One region of the Caproicibacterium amylolyticum genome, then DNA from elsewhere that is predicted to be linked to it. Evidence: predicted binding sites of a transcription regulator. Region 1 holds the regulator's gene; the other holds the start of a gene.
The links. The regulator Rex, encoded in region 1, represses fermentation and respiration genes when NADH is low (regulators of the CRP and FNR family bind a similar motif). The targets are predictions, from matches to a motif close to ATTGTTAANNNNTTAACAAT.

Region 1 (6,815 bases):
GCACTTGCAGGTGTGCTGACTGACCCCCGCACCCTTGGCGAGGAAAACGCAATCGCCATGCCAAATTCATTCCTGATCAATGACAACATGGTCATTGCACCAGCTTCTCCGGAAGAAGCAGAAAACGTGGAAATCCTGCGCGGTCCAAACATCAAGCCGTTCCCTGTTACCACTGCGCTGGCAGATTCCGTTGCCGCAAAAGCACTGCTGAAAGTCGGCGACAACATCACAACCGACCACATCATGCCTGCAGGCGCGAAGATTCTGCCTTATCGCAGCAACATCCCTTACCTCTCCAATTTTTGTTTTACGGTGTGTGACAAGGAATTCCCCGCCCGCGCAAAAGAATACGGCAAGGGCATTATTGTCGGTGGCCAGAACTACGGACAAGGTTCCTCCCGTGAGCACGCTGCACTGGTTCCGCTTTACCTCGGCATCAAAGCGGTTTTGGTGAAAAGTTTTGCGCGTATCCACTGTGCGAATCTGGTAAATGCCGGTATTGTGCCGCTGGTTTTTGAAAATGAGGCGGATTATGACCGTATTGACCAGATGGACGACCTTTCCATGCCAAACATCCGTGCAGAACTGGAAGCCGGTCAGCCGATTACCGTTAAAGACGAAACAAAAGGCTTTACCATTCACACAAACGCACAGCTTACCGACCGTCAGCGTGACATGATTCTGGCAGGCGGTCTCTTGAACTACACCAAACAGCAGAACGGATGAATACAGCCGACTGCAGAATAACATCGTCACACCGCAATTACGGTCTGTCTGCAAGCACCATCAAATGGTTTGCCATTGCCTGTATGTTTGCCGATCATGTGGCATGGGCTTTTTTGCCTACTTTTTCCGCGCTGGGATTTACGCTCCACGCATTCGGCAGAATAACCGCACCCTGTATGTGCTATTTCATTGTAGAAGGTTACAGCCACACACACAGCGTTCGAAAATATTTGCTGCGGCTCGGCGTTTTTGCTCTGATTTCCTGGCCTTGCTTTTCGTTTTACGAAACGGGTACGCTGACCTTTAGAATGGGAATGATTTGGTCACTGTTCTTTGCATTGCTGGCTGTCTGTGCCTTTGACAAAATTTCCAATCCGGTTTTGAAATTGCTTGGGGTGTTGATCTGTGCAGTTGCGACGCAAATCGGTGACTGGCCAATTTTCTGTGTGGTATTTACACTGATTTTTTGGATTTTCCGCGGTAGCTTCCGTGCACAGGCACTCGTTTTTGCGGGTGCAGCAGTTATTATGGCAGTTGGTTTCTCTTACCGCAGTTTACACGCCGTTCCGTTTACTCTGATGCAGCTGTGTGTCCTGCTGGCTCTGATTCCCTTAGTACTTTATAATGGCAGACGCGGCGGCGAAAGCTGCCCTCAGCTAAATAAATGGGCATTCTATGTGTTTTACCCCGCCCATCTGCTTTTACTTGGACTGATTAAATATATTGTCCTTTAATTTTTCGGCAGTCTTTACACTTCGGAGGTAATCCTTTATGGATAAAATTCAAATGAAAACGCCGCTGGTCGAAATGGACGGCGACGAAATGACCCGCATTATCTGGAAAATGATTAAAGACATTTTACTTACGCCCTACATTGATTTAAAGACGGAGTACTATGACCTCGGGCTGAAGCATCGCGACGAAACCGGCGATCAGGTAACCGTGGATGCCGCAGAGGCAACTAAAAAATATGGTGTGGGCGTAAAATGCGCCACCATCACCCCAAACGCTGCACGTGTTAAGGAATATGATCTGCACCAGATGTGGAAAAGCCCAAATGGCACGATTCGTGCAATTCTGGACGGTACCGTATTTCGTGCTCCGATTCTGGTAAAAGGTGTGACACCGTTCATTCCAACCTGGAAAAAGCCAATTACGATTGCCCGCCACGCTTACGGCGACCTTTACAAAAACGTTGAAATGACCGTACCCGCTGGTGCAAAAGCAGAATTGGTTGTAACCGACAAGGACGGCAAAGAAACCCGCGAAACCATTCATAAATTTGATGGTGCAGGCATTATTCAGGGACAGCACAATCTAGACACTTCCATTTCCTCTTTTGCGCACGCCTGCTTCAGTTATGCACTGACCACCAAGCAGGACATTTGGTTCTCTTCAAAAGACACGATTTCTAAAAAATATGACCACCGCTTCAAGGATATTTTCCAGGAAATCTTTGATGCAGAGTATAAAGACAAATTTGAGAAAGCCGGCATCACCTATTTCTATACCCTGATTGATGATGCAGTTGCACGTGTTATCCGCAGTGAAGGCGGTTACATCTGGGCCTGCAAAAATTACGACGGCGATGTGATGAGCGATATGGTGGCAACTGCTTTCGGCAGCCTTGCCATGATGACCAGCGTACTGGTTTCCCCGACCGGTGTTTATGAATATGAGGCAGCACACGGTACTGTGCAGCGTCACTACTATAAATATCTGAAAGGTGAAACCACCAGTACAAACAGCGTTGCTACCCTTTTTGCCTGGACAGGTGCACTGAAAAAACGTGGCAAGCTGGATAATCTGCCCCGTCTTTCCGACTTTGGCTGTAAACTTGAAAAGGCCGCCATTCAGACTATTGAAGAAGGCGTCATGACCGGCGATATGTATCAGCTCTCCACACTGAAAAACAAGCGTAAGGTTGATACCGAAACATTCCTGAAAGAAGTGGCGGTTCGTCTGAACGCACTACTGTGATTTCAGGTCCATTAAATTTAAATTGAGTACGCGCGCAATATGCGCCGCCTCCGGAGCAGCAGTCGGCTGCTTCGCAGAAGGAAGGTACGTTTATGCCTAAACGTGAAAATATTTCTATGTCCGTAATCCGCCGACTTCCGCGATACTACCGCTTCTTAAATCAGCTGAAACGAGATGGTGTAACCCGCATTTCCTCTACTGAACTTTCCGCAAAGCTGGGCTTAACCGCTTCGCAGATTCGGCAGGATTTGAACTGTTTTGGTGGTTTCGGTCAGCAGGGCTACGGCTACATTGTGGAGCAGCTTGCTGCAGAAATTGGGCGAATTCTGGGGGTTGCGCACAACTACCGCACGGTGCTTTTTGGTGCCGGAAACCTTGGGCGTGCCATTGCAGCCCACATGGACTTTGAGGAGCTGGGCTTTGAGCTGATTGGTATCTTTGACAATGCTCCCCAAAAAGTTGGGACTGTAATACGTGGAATGGAAGTACTGAACACTGCCTCATTTGAGGATTTCTGCAAAGACAACAAGCCTGAAATGGCTGCTTTGTGCATTCCCCGCACTGCGGTGGAAGCTACGGTTGACCGGCTGTACCCCCTCGGCATACACAGCTACTGGAATTTCAGTCACTATGATATCACTATGAAATATCCGGATGCTGTTGTTGAAAATGTGCATCTGAATGACAGCCTGCTGACGCTATGTTACCGTATCAGCAACAATCCGGAAGCCTCTCACGAACCAACAAAAAAATAAAATCTACAAAAAGAAGCTGCTGCAGAAAATTTTCTGCAGCAGCTTCTTTTTACTTATCAATATCTACAAGTGATTCTTCGCCACTTGCTATTTTCATTATTCCCTATTCGCTTTATATTCTTTTGCAGCAGCAATCAAGCCCTTAAACAGCGGGTGCGGACGATTCGGACGGGACTTAAACTCTGGATGAAACTGACTGCCGATGAAGAATGAATTGGAATCTACTTCCATCATCTCAACAATATGGTCGTCTGGGCTTTTGCCTGCAAAGGTCACACCTGCCTCTTCCATGCGGGTGCGATAGTCATTGTTGACCTCAAAACGGTGACGATGGCGTTCATAAATCAGCGGCTCATTGTTATAAAGACGTGCTGCCAATGTACCGGGCGTTAACTTGCAGGGATATTTGCCCAGACGCATAGTACCCCCAAGCTGTTCAACGTCTTTCTGCTCCGGCATCAGGTCAATGACATGATTCTTGCTCTGCGGGTCAAATTCAGCAGAATTTGCATCCTTTATGCCCATAACGTTGCGTGCATATTCAACGATGCAAAGCTGCATGCCAAGGCAGATACCCAACAGCGGCACCTTGTTCACGCGTGCCCAGTGAATGGCAACCACCATGCCCTCAATACCGCGCTCGCCAAAACCGCCCGGTACCAACACACCGTCAGCATCTTTCAAAATTTGAGCCACATTTTCATCTGTAATTTTTTCAGAATCGATCCACTGTACGTTGACCTTGACATTGTTGCCAATGCCGCCGTGTGTCAGTGCTTCCGCAACGCTGAGATATGCATCATGCAGTTCTACATACTTGCCAACCAAAGCGATATTGACGCTGTCTGTCAGCGAAAGCGCTGTGTGCACCATGCTGATCCAGTCAGACAAGTCCGGTCCGCGGGTATCCAGCGCCAGTCGACGGCAGACAATCTCGTCCAGTTTTTCATCACGCAGGGCCAAGGGGACTTCATAAAGCAGCGGCAAATCCAAATTTTCAATCACGCAGTCCTGACGAACGTTGCAGAACAGTGCAATCTTTTTCTTAATGTCATCGCCAATCGGCTGCTCAGAGCGCAAAACAATCACATCCGGCTGAATCCCGATGGAGAGCAGTTCTTTCACGCTGTGCTGCGTCGGCTTGGACTTGTGCTCGTGGGAACAGTTCAAGTACGGAACCAGCGTTACATGGATGAACATGCAGTTCTCGCGGCCCTCTTCTGTTGCAAACTGACGAATGGCCTCTAAAAACGGCTGGCTTTCAATATCGCCGACGGTGCCGCCGACTTCAATGATTGCAACATCGACATTGTCACGCGCGGCGGAGATCCGTTCTTTGATTTCGTTTGTAATGTGCGGAATCACCTGCACAGTGCCACCGCCGTAGTCACCATTGCGTTCTTTTTGAATGACATTGTAATAAATGCGTCCGGAGGTAACGTTGCTGTTCTGCGAAAGGCTTTCGTCGATGAAGCGCTCGTAATGACCCAAATCCAAATCGGTTTCGGCACCGTCGTCTGTTACAAAGACTTCACCGTGCTGAAAAGGATTCATTGTACCCGGGTCCACATTCAGGTAAGGGTCAAATTTCTGCATTGTGACACGCAAACCACGTGCTTTCAGCAAACGGCCAAGGGACGCCGCCGTAATTCCTTTTCCGAGTCCTGAAACGACACCGCCTGTAACAAAAATATATTTTGCTGCCATAACATCCTCCATACGCTTAAAAATTCTCTCTTTTTTGCCTCATCCCGACAAAAAACAATTACTATGATTATATCGCGAAGAACCTGTGCTTGTCAAGAAAAAGCCGCTGAACAGAAAAATGACCCGCGCCAAAGTCTGCATCCGCCGCGAGTCATTTTCTGTATGGTTTTTATAAGACTGCATCCAGCATTTTTCGATAATCAATTATGGGCAGTGCTCCCACCTTGCTGTCAACCGGATTCCCGTCACGGAAAACATAAACCGTTGGAATGCTCATGACATTGAACTGTGCCGCAAGATCTTGATTTTCATCAACATCTACTTTCATTACAGCTGCTTTGCCGCTGTACTCCTCTGCAAGCTGTTCAATGACCGGCCCAAGCATTTTGCAGGGGCTACACCATGTAGCCCAGAAATCGCAGAGTACGACTCTGTTCTCTTTCAGGACTTCCGAAAATTTCGCCGCGTCCGCATGAATCACTTCTGCCATTTTGTATCCTTCCTTTCCGTTTCAGTATTCGCTCTTTTTCTCTAAAGGATACCACTATCCCTGATATTTTTCAATAGTTGCTTTTGTGATTTTTACAGCAGTTTCCGGTTTGTTGCTGTCATTTACTTTTACCGCCGCGATTTTATCGACAACATCCATACCGTCATAAACCTGCCCAAAAACAGAATGACCGCGCGGCGGGTCAAATGCGTTGTACGCACCGTCCAGATTCGGGTTTCCGCCCTGCTTCTCATACAAAGCCTTATAAGCATCCGTCAGCTTGTTCGGGTCAAGAATGTTGTACTGCTGCTGCGCAATCTGCGGCCACTGGCTCTTATCATAGGTTTTTAGCTGCTCATACATAGTATTGACCTGGCTCCAGGTGCTGCTGCTCACCTTCGGCGCCTGATTGATAAAGAACTGGCTGCCGTTGGTGTTGTAGCCGCTGTTCGCCATAGCCAGGGAACCGCGCAGATTGACAAGGTTTGCGTTAAACTCATCCTCAAAGCTTTTATCCCAAATGCTTTTACCGCCGGTACCGGTACCAGTTGGATCACCGCCCTGAATCATAAAGTCCTTGATGACTCTGTGGAAAGTCAGGCCGTTGTAATAGCCCTTCTGAATCAGTCCTTTAAAATTTTCCACGGTTTTCGGTGCAGCCTCTGGGAACAGACGAATCTTAATAGTGCCCATCGTAGTTTCCAACACTGCTACTTCTTCGCCGGCAGCCGGTTTTCCCAACTGATATCCCAATTTTTTGCCGTCATCTGCCCGCAGCCCTGTGGAGCTTGCGGAGGAAGCGGCCTGTGATGTGCTCTTTGCCTGACTGGACACAGCTTTTGCCTGTGAAGAAGAACTGGAGGCTGTACCGCCGCATCCTGTTACGGTCAATGCTGCTGCCAAAGCTACTGCACCGGCCGCCAAACGTTTCTTTAACTGCATTTTCATTACTCATCCTTTGTAAAATATTCCGCAGAAAAACCTGCAGATTTCTTTCTCCGTCTTCTAAGACAGAAAATATACATTTTTTATTGTACAGAATCCTTTCTGTAAATGCAAGCCCTGTCCATCGTCATTCACGGGGCATTCGCTGCATATAAGTAAAAAGTATCGGCAAAAAGGAGGTAGTCAAATGTTTGGATACGAACCCGAGGGCT
Region 2 (6,815 bases), 1.4 Mb from region 1:
TGTGCCGAGGCCGGTCGGAGTATTGTTCTCCCACTGCCCGACAAACAGGGAACCGTCCCGCGCGCTGAAACTGACACCAAGGCCGCTGCGCTGATTCTGCTGCCAGTTTCCGGCATAGCAGAGCCGGCCGGACTTATAATAATAGGTACCGAAGCCGTCGCGCTTGTCGCCGGCGAAGCCGCCCTCGTAGGCGGTGTGGCCGCTCTGCATCTGGGTACGGCCCTGCCCCTGCCGTTTGCCATCCTGCAGCGGACCGAAGTAGAGGTAGTTTTCCGTTTCGCTTACTTTTATGTACTTATCGGGGCGCAGGGCATCCGCCTTTTCCTCAATACGGGGAAGCTCCTCTTGTGGTGCAGGCGCGGCGGACACCTTTGCGGGCTGAAAAACCACCGGTACCGGCGCAACATCCTCTTCAATTACAGCCGGTTCGTCCGGCAGTTCGGTATCAACGATGCAGTCCTCCAAATCCAGCACTGGCAGGAAATGCGGCTCCTCCACTTCCAGCAGCAGCGGACCGTCCTCGCTTTCCAGCTCCAGATTAGGCTGCGGTGCGGTTGCTTCGTCCAAAACATGCTCGTTGCGCACAAACTGGAACTGAATCGGTACGGCAGGCGTTGTGTCCCAACTGGGTACATCCTCAGCCTCCGCGTTATCACGGCGTGCCGCCGCAGCTTTTCGGGCGGCAAGTTCCTGTTTGGTGCAGTAGTAAAACCGGCCGTCGCTGGTATCCGCTTCTATATCCGGTGTACCGGCCTCGTTGTCCATCCAAATCCGCGCGGTGTCTGTTTTCTCCATTGGATACGGGAAAAGACGGGTACGCCGGTACTTGCCGATACGGTCATCATACCGCAGGCAATTCAGCTCCTCGCCCTCCGGTTCCAACAGCAATTCCGGACGCTTGGGGTTTCCGCGGTAAAACGCAGAGCGCAGCCAGATATGGCGGCGGTCAAAGCCCGCCTTTTCCCGCAAGTCACCGGCGCCATCCCACGTCAGCACAGCGTAGCCGCCCTCACTGGCGGGCACTGCACGCTGCAGGGTACGTCCGCCGGAGGTCAGCTCCCACTTCATGCTGTGGCGGGTGATGCGGTACTTTGCCGTGTCATCTGCGCCAAACGTTTCCGCGGCGGTACGGCCGTGCTGCGGTGTGCCTTTCTCAAAATAAGCCCGGCGCACCTGTGCCAGCAGTTCACGGTCATCCTCCCGCAGCTGTCTGCTGGTGACGGAATAGAACATTCTGTCGCCCAATGTGGCACCCTTCTTTCCCATATGTCGTTATTCCTTTTTATTATAGGAAATCCGCACTGCGTATGCAAGCATTTTTACTTTTAAAACAGGAAAAGGCCGCTGAACCATGCAGCAGTTCTGCACAGCCCAGCGGCCTTTTGTTTCGGTTTCGGTTTTACATCCTTGCACCGACCGCGTGTCCCACTTCATCCATCAGGCCGGTCACTGCACTTTTTGCCCGGTTTGCCCGCCGGCGAAGCCGATGGTCATTCTCCATTGCCTTTCCTGCAAAAACTGCCGCGGCAACGCCCACTGCAACGCCCAGACCAATGCCTCTCATCATGCTCGCTGTACTTCTGAACATACGCAAAACCCTCCCCGTTAAAATTGCGGTGCCTATTATGATAAGCCCCATCATAAGCATACCCTCCCGGATGTGTTTTATCTGCTGAAAATATTGCGCAGACTGTCTGACTCTTCCAAAAATTATTTTCCAACTGCAAAACAGTTTTCCCCTTACAGTACATGTGCATGCGCGGAAGTTCCTGCCGATTTTGCTTTTGTATAAATTTGTATTATAATCTGTTTAAATGCTGTTTGAAAAAACAAGCGAAAACAGCACATACTATATACTGCGAAACGGAGAAAGCATTATGCATACACTGAATCTGGTTTTAGTTGAACCGGAAATCCCACAAAACACCGGAAATATTGCACGCACTTGTGCGCTGACCGGCGCGCGGTTGCATTTGGTTGGGCCGATGGGCTTTAAAATCGATGACCGCAAGCTCAAGCGTGCCGGGCTGGATTACTGGCATCTGCTGGACATCTCTTATTATGACAGTCTCCAGGATTTTTTTGAAAAAAACAAAGGCCCGTATTATTATTTCTCCACCAAGGCGCAGCACATTCATTCTGATGTACAGTATCCGGATGGTGCATATCTGGTATTCGGCAAGGAAACTGCCGGCCTGCCCGAAGAACTTCTGAAAGCAAATTCCGAAAGCTGTGTGCGCATTCCGATGCGCAATCATCCGGACGCACGCAGCCTAAATCTTTCCAACAGCGCCGCCATTGCCGCCTACGAAGTTTTACGTCAGTGGGGGTATCCGGACATGCTCTGCGAAGGACAGCTGCACCATCTGCATTGGTAAAACAAATAATTGTTGCCTTGTTTCCCGCAAAGATTGTGAAAATTTCAACAATTTTTGCGCAATACATCGGTAAATCCTTGAAAATGGACAATCTGTGTTGTATAATTATCCTGTACGAAAAGGCTTTCTACATGTATTTCTATTTTTTACGCCAAATATCAAAAAGGAGTGTATCCCATGAACTACCTGAACAAAAAGACCGTCGAAGATATTGATGTCGCCGGCAAACGGGTACTCGTCCGCTGCGACTTCAACGTCCCGTTCGACGGTGAAGGCAATATCAGCGACACAAAGCGCATTGACGGTGCTCTGCCTACCATTAAATATCTGGTAGACCATAACGCGAAAGTCATCCTTTGCTCTCACCTTGGTCGTCCGAAGGGCGAATTCAACATGAAGTATTCCCTTGCTCCGGTTGCCAAGTGTCTTTCCGAAAAGCTCGGCAAAGAAGTGAAGATGGCAAAAGACGTTATTGGCGAAGATGCAAAGAGTATTGCCGCTTCCCTGAAAGACGGCGAGGTCGAGCTGCTGGAAAACGTCCGCTTCCACAAGGAAGAGGAAAAGAATGACCCGGCTTTTGCAAAAGAGCTGGCTTCCATGGCTGAAATCTATGTCAATGATGCTTTCGGTACTGCTCACCGCGCACATGCTTCCACAGCCGGTGTTGCTGATTACCTGCCCGCCGTTTGCGGCTACCTGATCCAGAAGGAAATTTCCGTTATGGGTAAGGCTCTGCAGGACCCGAAGCGCCCGTTTGTTGCAATTCTGGGCGGCGCAAAGGTCTCCGATAAAATCGGTGTTATCACCAACCTGCTGGACAAGGTTGACACCCTCATCGTCGGCGGCGCCATGGCTTACACTTTCATGAACGCACTTGGCTACAGCATTGGTTCCTCCCTGTGCGAACAGGACAAGATTGATGTCGCAAAAGACATCATGGCAAAAGCAAAAGAAAAGGACGTTAAGTTCCTGATTCCGCTTGACAATGTGGTTGCCAAGGAATATTCCGCTGATTCCGAATTCCAGACAACTCCTTCCGATTCTATTCCGGAAGGCTGGATGGGTCTGGACATCGGTCCGAAGTCCTGCAAAGCTTTCACAGAAGCAATCGCAGGCGCAGGCACCGTTGTTTGGAACGGCCCGATGGGTGTTTCCGAATGGAAGAACTTTGCAAACGGTACCATTGCAGTTGCAAAGGCAGTTGCTAACAGCAACGCGATTTCCATCATCGGCGGCGGCGATTCTGCAGCAGCTGTTGAAAACCTCGGCTTTGCTGACAAGATGACCCACATCTCCACCGGCGGCGGCGCTTCCCTTGAATTCCTCGAGGGCAAAGTTCTGCCCGGCATTGCCTGCCTGAACGAAAAAGACTGATTTCTGCCGCAAGGGGCGGGGCTGTGCCCCGTCCCTTTTGTGTTTTTATACCATCTAAAATCATGCAGGCGTTTTGCCTGCGATACATGAAAAAGGAGCGATTCCCATGAACAAAGCAATCCGTAAAGCTGTTATCGCCGGAAACTGGAAAATGAACAAGACCCCCGCTGAAGCAAAAACACTGATTGAAAGCATTAAGCCGCTGGTCAAGAGCGCAGGCTGCGACGTTGTATGCTGCGTACCTTACGTTGACCTCTCCGTTGTGCTGGAAGCCGCAAAAGGCACCAACATTGGTGTCGGTGCCGAAAACTGCCACTGGGAAAAGAGCGGCGCTTTCACCGGCGAAGTTTCCGCTGAAATGCTCGCTTCCATGGGTGTAAAGTACGTTATTATCGGCCACAGTGAACGCCGTCAGTACTTTGGTGAAACCAACGAAACCGTCAACAAGCGCATCCGCGCCGCACTGGACGCCGGTCTGACTGTTATCCTCTGCGTTGGTGAAAGCCTTGAGCAGCGCGAACAGGGCGTTACCAGCGAGCTGGTTGCACTGCAGACCAAGATTGCACTCGGCGGCGTTTCCAAAGAAGAGCTGTCCCGCATTATTATTGCTTACGAACCCATCTGGGCAATCGGCACAGGCAAGACTGCAACCAACGAGCAGGCCAACGAAGTCTGCAAGACCATCCGTGATACCGTTGCCGCTGTTTATGACAAAGCTGCTGCCGATGCCATGACCATCCAGTACGGCGGTTCCATGAAGCCTGGCAACGCTGCAGAACTGCTGGCAAAGCCGGACGTAGACGGCGGCCTCATCGGCGGTGCATCCCTGAAACCGGAAGACTTCGCCGCTATCGTGAAAGCTGCAACAGAGGGCTAAAAAACAGTACCCGCCTTTACATTACTTTCCGTCGCTTTCTGAGAAAGCGACTAGGGATGTGGGGGCAACGCCCGCCACGACCTTATTTCTTGATCTTTGCCCTTAGCATCCTTAGAAGCGCTCGCAGGCTAGGGAGCCTGCAAGTCAGGCTCCCTAGGTCTTGCCCTTATACTTCGGCAATTCTGAAGCTGTTTTAAGGTTGCTTTTTTGCGGCGTGGCTTCGCCGCCGCAGGGAATGCCGCCTGTTTTCCCTTTTACACAAAAGGGCTTTACGGTCAAGGGCTAAGGCCGTGGGCTTCGCCCACACTCACCGCCCTTGAAAGGGCGGGCGGAACTTTTACTGCAAGGGCAGCACAGAAAAGCAGTTACTTCTAATTTTAATTTTATTCTCAGAAAGGATAAAAAACATGGCAAAAAAACCGGTTATCCTTATGATCATGGACGGCTTCGGCATCGCCCCGAAAGAGGGCAACGCCATTGCTGCCGCAAACAAACCAAACCTTGACCGTCTGTTCGCTGCAAACCCGCACACACAAATTGGTGCTTCCGGCCTGAACGTCGGTCTACCGGACGGTCAGATGGGCAACAGTGAAGTCGGCCACACCAATATGGGCGCAGGCCGCGTTGTGTATCAGGAACTGACCCGCATCACCAAATCCATTCAGGACGGTGATTTCTTTACAAACACCGCCTTCGCCAAAGCTGTCGAAAACTGCAAAAAGAACGGCAGTGCCCTGCACATCTTCGGCCTGCTTTCCAACGGCGGCGTACACAGCCATCTGACTCATATTCTGGCGCTGGTCGAACTGGCGAAAAAGGCCGGTCTGACCAAGGTGTATCTGCATGCATTCCTGGACGGCCGTGACGTACCGCCGAAGTCCGGCAAGGATTTCGCCGCACAGTGCGATGCAAAGCTGAAAGAAATCGGCATCGGCAAAATTGCCACGGTTTCCGGCCGCTATTACGCGATGGACCGTGACAAGAACTGGGACCGTCTGAACAAAGCTTACTCCGCAATGGTGTACGGCGTTGGTGAAACAGCCGCTACTGTGGAAGAAGCAATTCAGAACTCCTACGACAAAGACACCACTGATGAATTTGTCCTGCCGACCGTAATCGATAAAGAAGGTACGATTAAGGCAAACGATTCCATCATCTTTGCAAACTTCCGTCCTGACCGCGCCCGCCAGATCACCCGTTCCTTTGTGGACAGTGCATTTGACGGCTTCGAGCGTAAAAACGGCTTCTTCCCGGTCACTTACGTTACAATGACCCAATATGACGCGGAAATGCCGAATGTAACGGTCGCCTTCCCGCCGGAAAAGCTGACCAACACCCTTGGCGAGTACATTTCCAATCAGGGCATGAAGCAGCTGCGCATTGCCGAAACCGAGAAGTATGCCCATGTGACATTTTTCTTTAACGGCGGTGTCGAAGAACCATACGCGGGTGAAGACCGCATTCTGGTAAAGTCCCCGAAAGTTGCAACCTATGACCTCCAGCCGGAAATGAGCGCACCGGAAGTCACCGAGAAACTGGTGGATGCCATTCACTCCGGCAAGTACGATATGATTATTCTGAACTTTGCGAACTGCGACATGGTTGGCCACACCGGCATATTTGAAGCCGCTGTCAAGGCTGTGGAAACCGTTGACACCTGCGTCGGCAAAGTTACAGACGCAATCGCCGACATGGGCGGCGTAGCGCTCATCACTGCTGACCACGGCAACGCGGACAAGATGATGGAAAAGGACGGCAAGCCCTTTACCGCACACACCACCAATCCGGTTCCGTTCTGTGTTGTCGGTTACCCCTGCAAACTGCGCGAGGGCGGCTGCCTAGCAGACATTGCTCCCACCATGCTGCAGATTATGGGCTTAAAGCAACCGAAGGAAATGACCGGCAAGAGCTTGATTTTCTAAAAGCAACAGCATTTTTTAATCAATTCAAAGAACAAAAAGGAAGCATCTCCTTACAGACAAGTAAAGAGATGCTTCCTTTTATATTTCTGTTAAAAATTCAAGTTCACTCTACTGTAATTTCCACAACGCTGCAGGCAGGCATGGTAAAGGTCAGTGTATCGCCCTTTACTGCAATATCCTCAAACGGCACAATATTCACAGCATTCGGTGCATCAAAGGTGTTGCATGCATCCATCGCGCCGGTCAGAATGCGGCCACTGACTT

Region 2: the regulator Rex is predicted to act here: its motif matches at 2,411-2,430, upstream of H6X83_RS00865 (phosphoglycerate kinase).

Annotation. Positions count from the first base shown of each region.
Region 1 is NZ_CP060696.1:1,605,553-1,612,367, forward strand. It holds gene H6X83_RS07645 (aconitate hydratase) at 1-726, shown strand, start outside; gene H6X83_RS07650 (TraX family protein) at 723-1,460, shown strand; gene H6X83_RS07655 (NADP-dependent isocitrate dehydrogenase) at 1,498-2,706, shown strand; gene H6X83_RS07660 (redox-sensing transcriptional repressor Rex) at 2,799-3,461, shown strand; gene pyrG (CTP synthase) at 3,558-5,168, opposite strand; gene trxA (thioredoxin) at 5,338-5,658, opposite strand; gene H6X83_RS07675 (peptidylprolyl isomerase) at 5,713-6,600, opposite strand; gene H6X83_RS07680 (S1 RNA-binding domain-containing protein) at 6,791-6,815, shown strand, end outside.
Region 2 is NZ_CP060696.1:197,379-204,193, reverse strand. It holds gene H6X83_RS00880 (MORN repeat-containing protein) at 1-1,266, opposite strand, end outside; gene H6X83_RS00875 (hypothetical protein) at 1,400-1,588, opposite strand; gene H6X83_RS00870 (tRNA (cytidine(34)-2'-O)-methyltransferase) at 1,878-2,378, shown strand; gene H6X83_RS00865 (phosphoglycerate kinase) at 2,556-3,752, shown strand; gene tpiA (triose-phosphate isomerase) at 3,859-4,629, shown strand; gene gpmI (2,3-bisphosphoglycerate-independent phosphoglycerate mutase) at 5,037-6,551, shown strand; gene H6X83_RS00850 (alpha-N-arabinofuranosidase) at 6,655-6,815, opposite strand, start outside.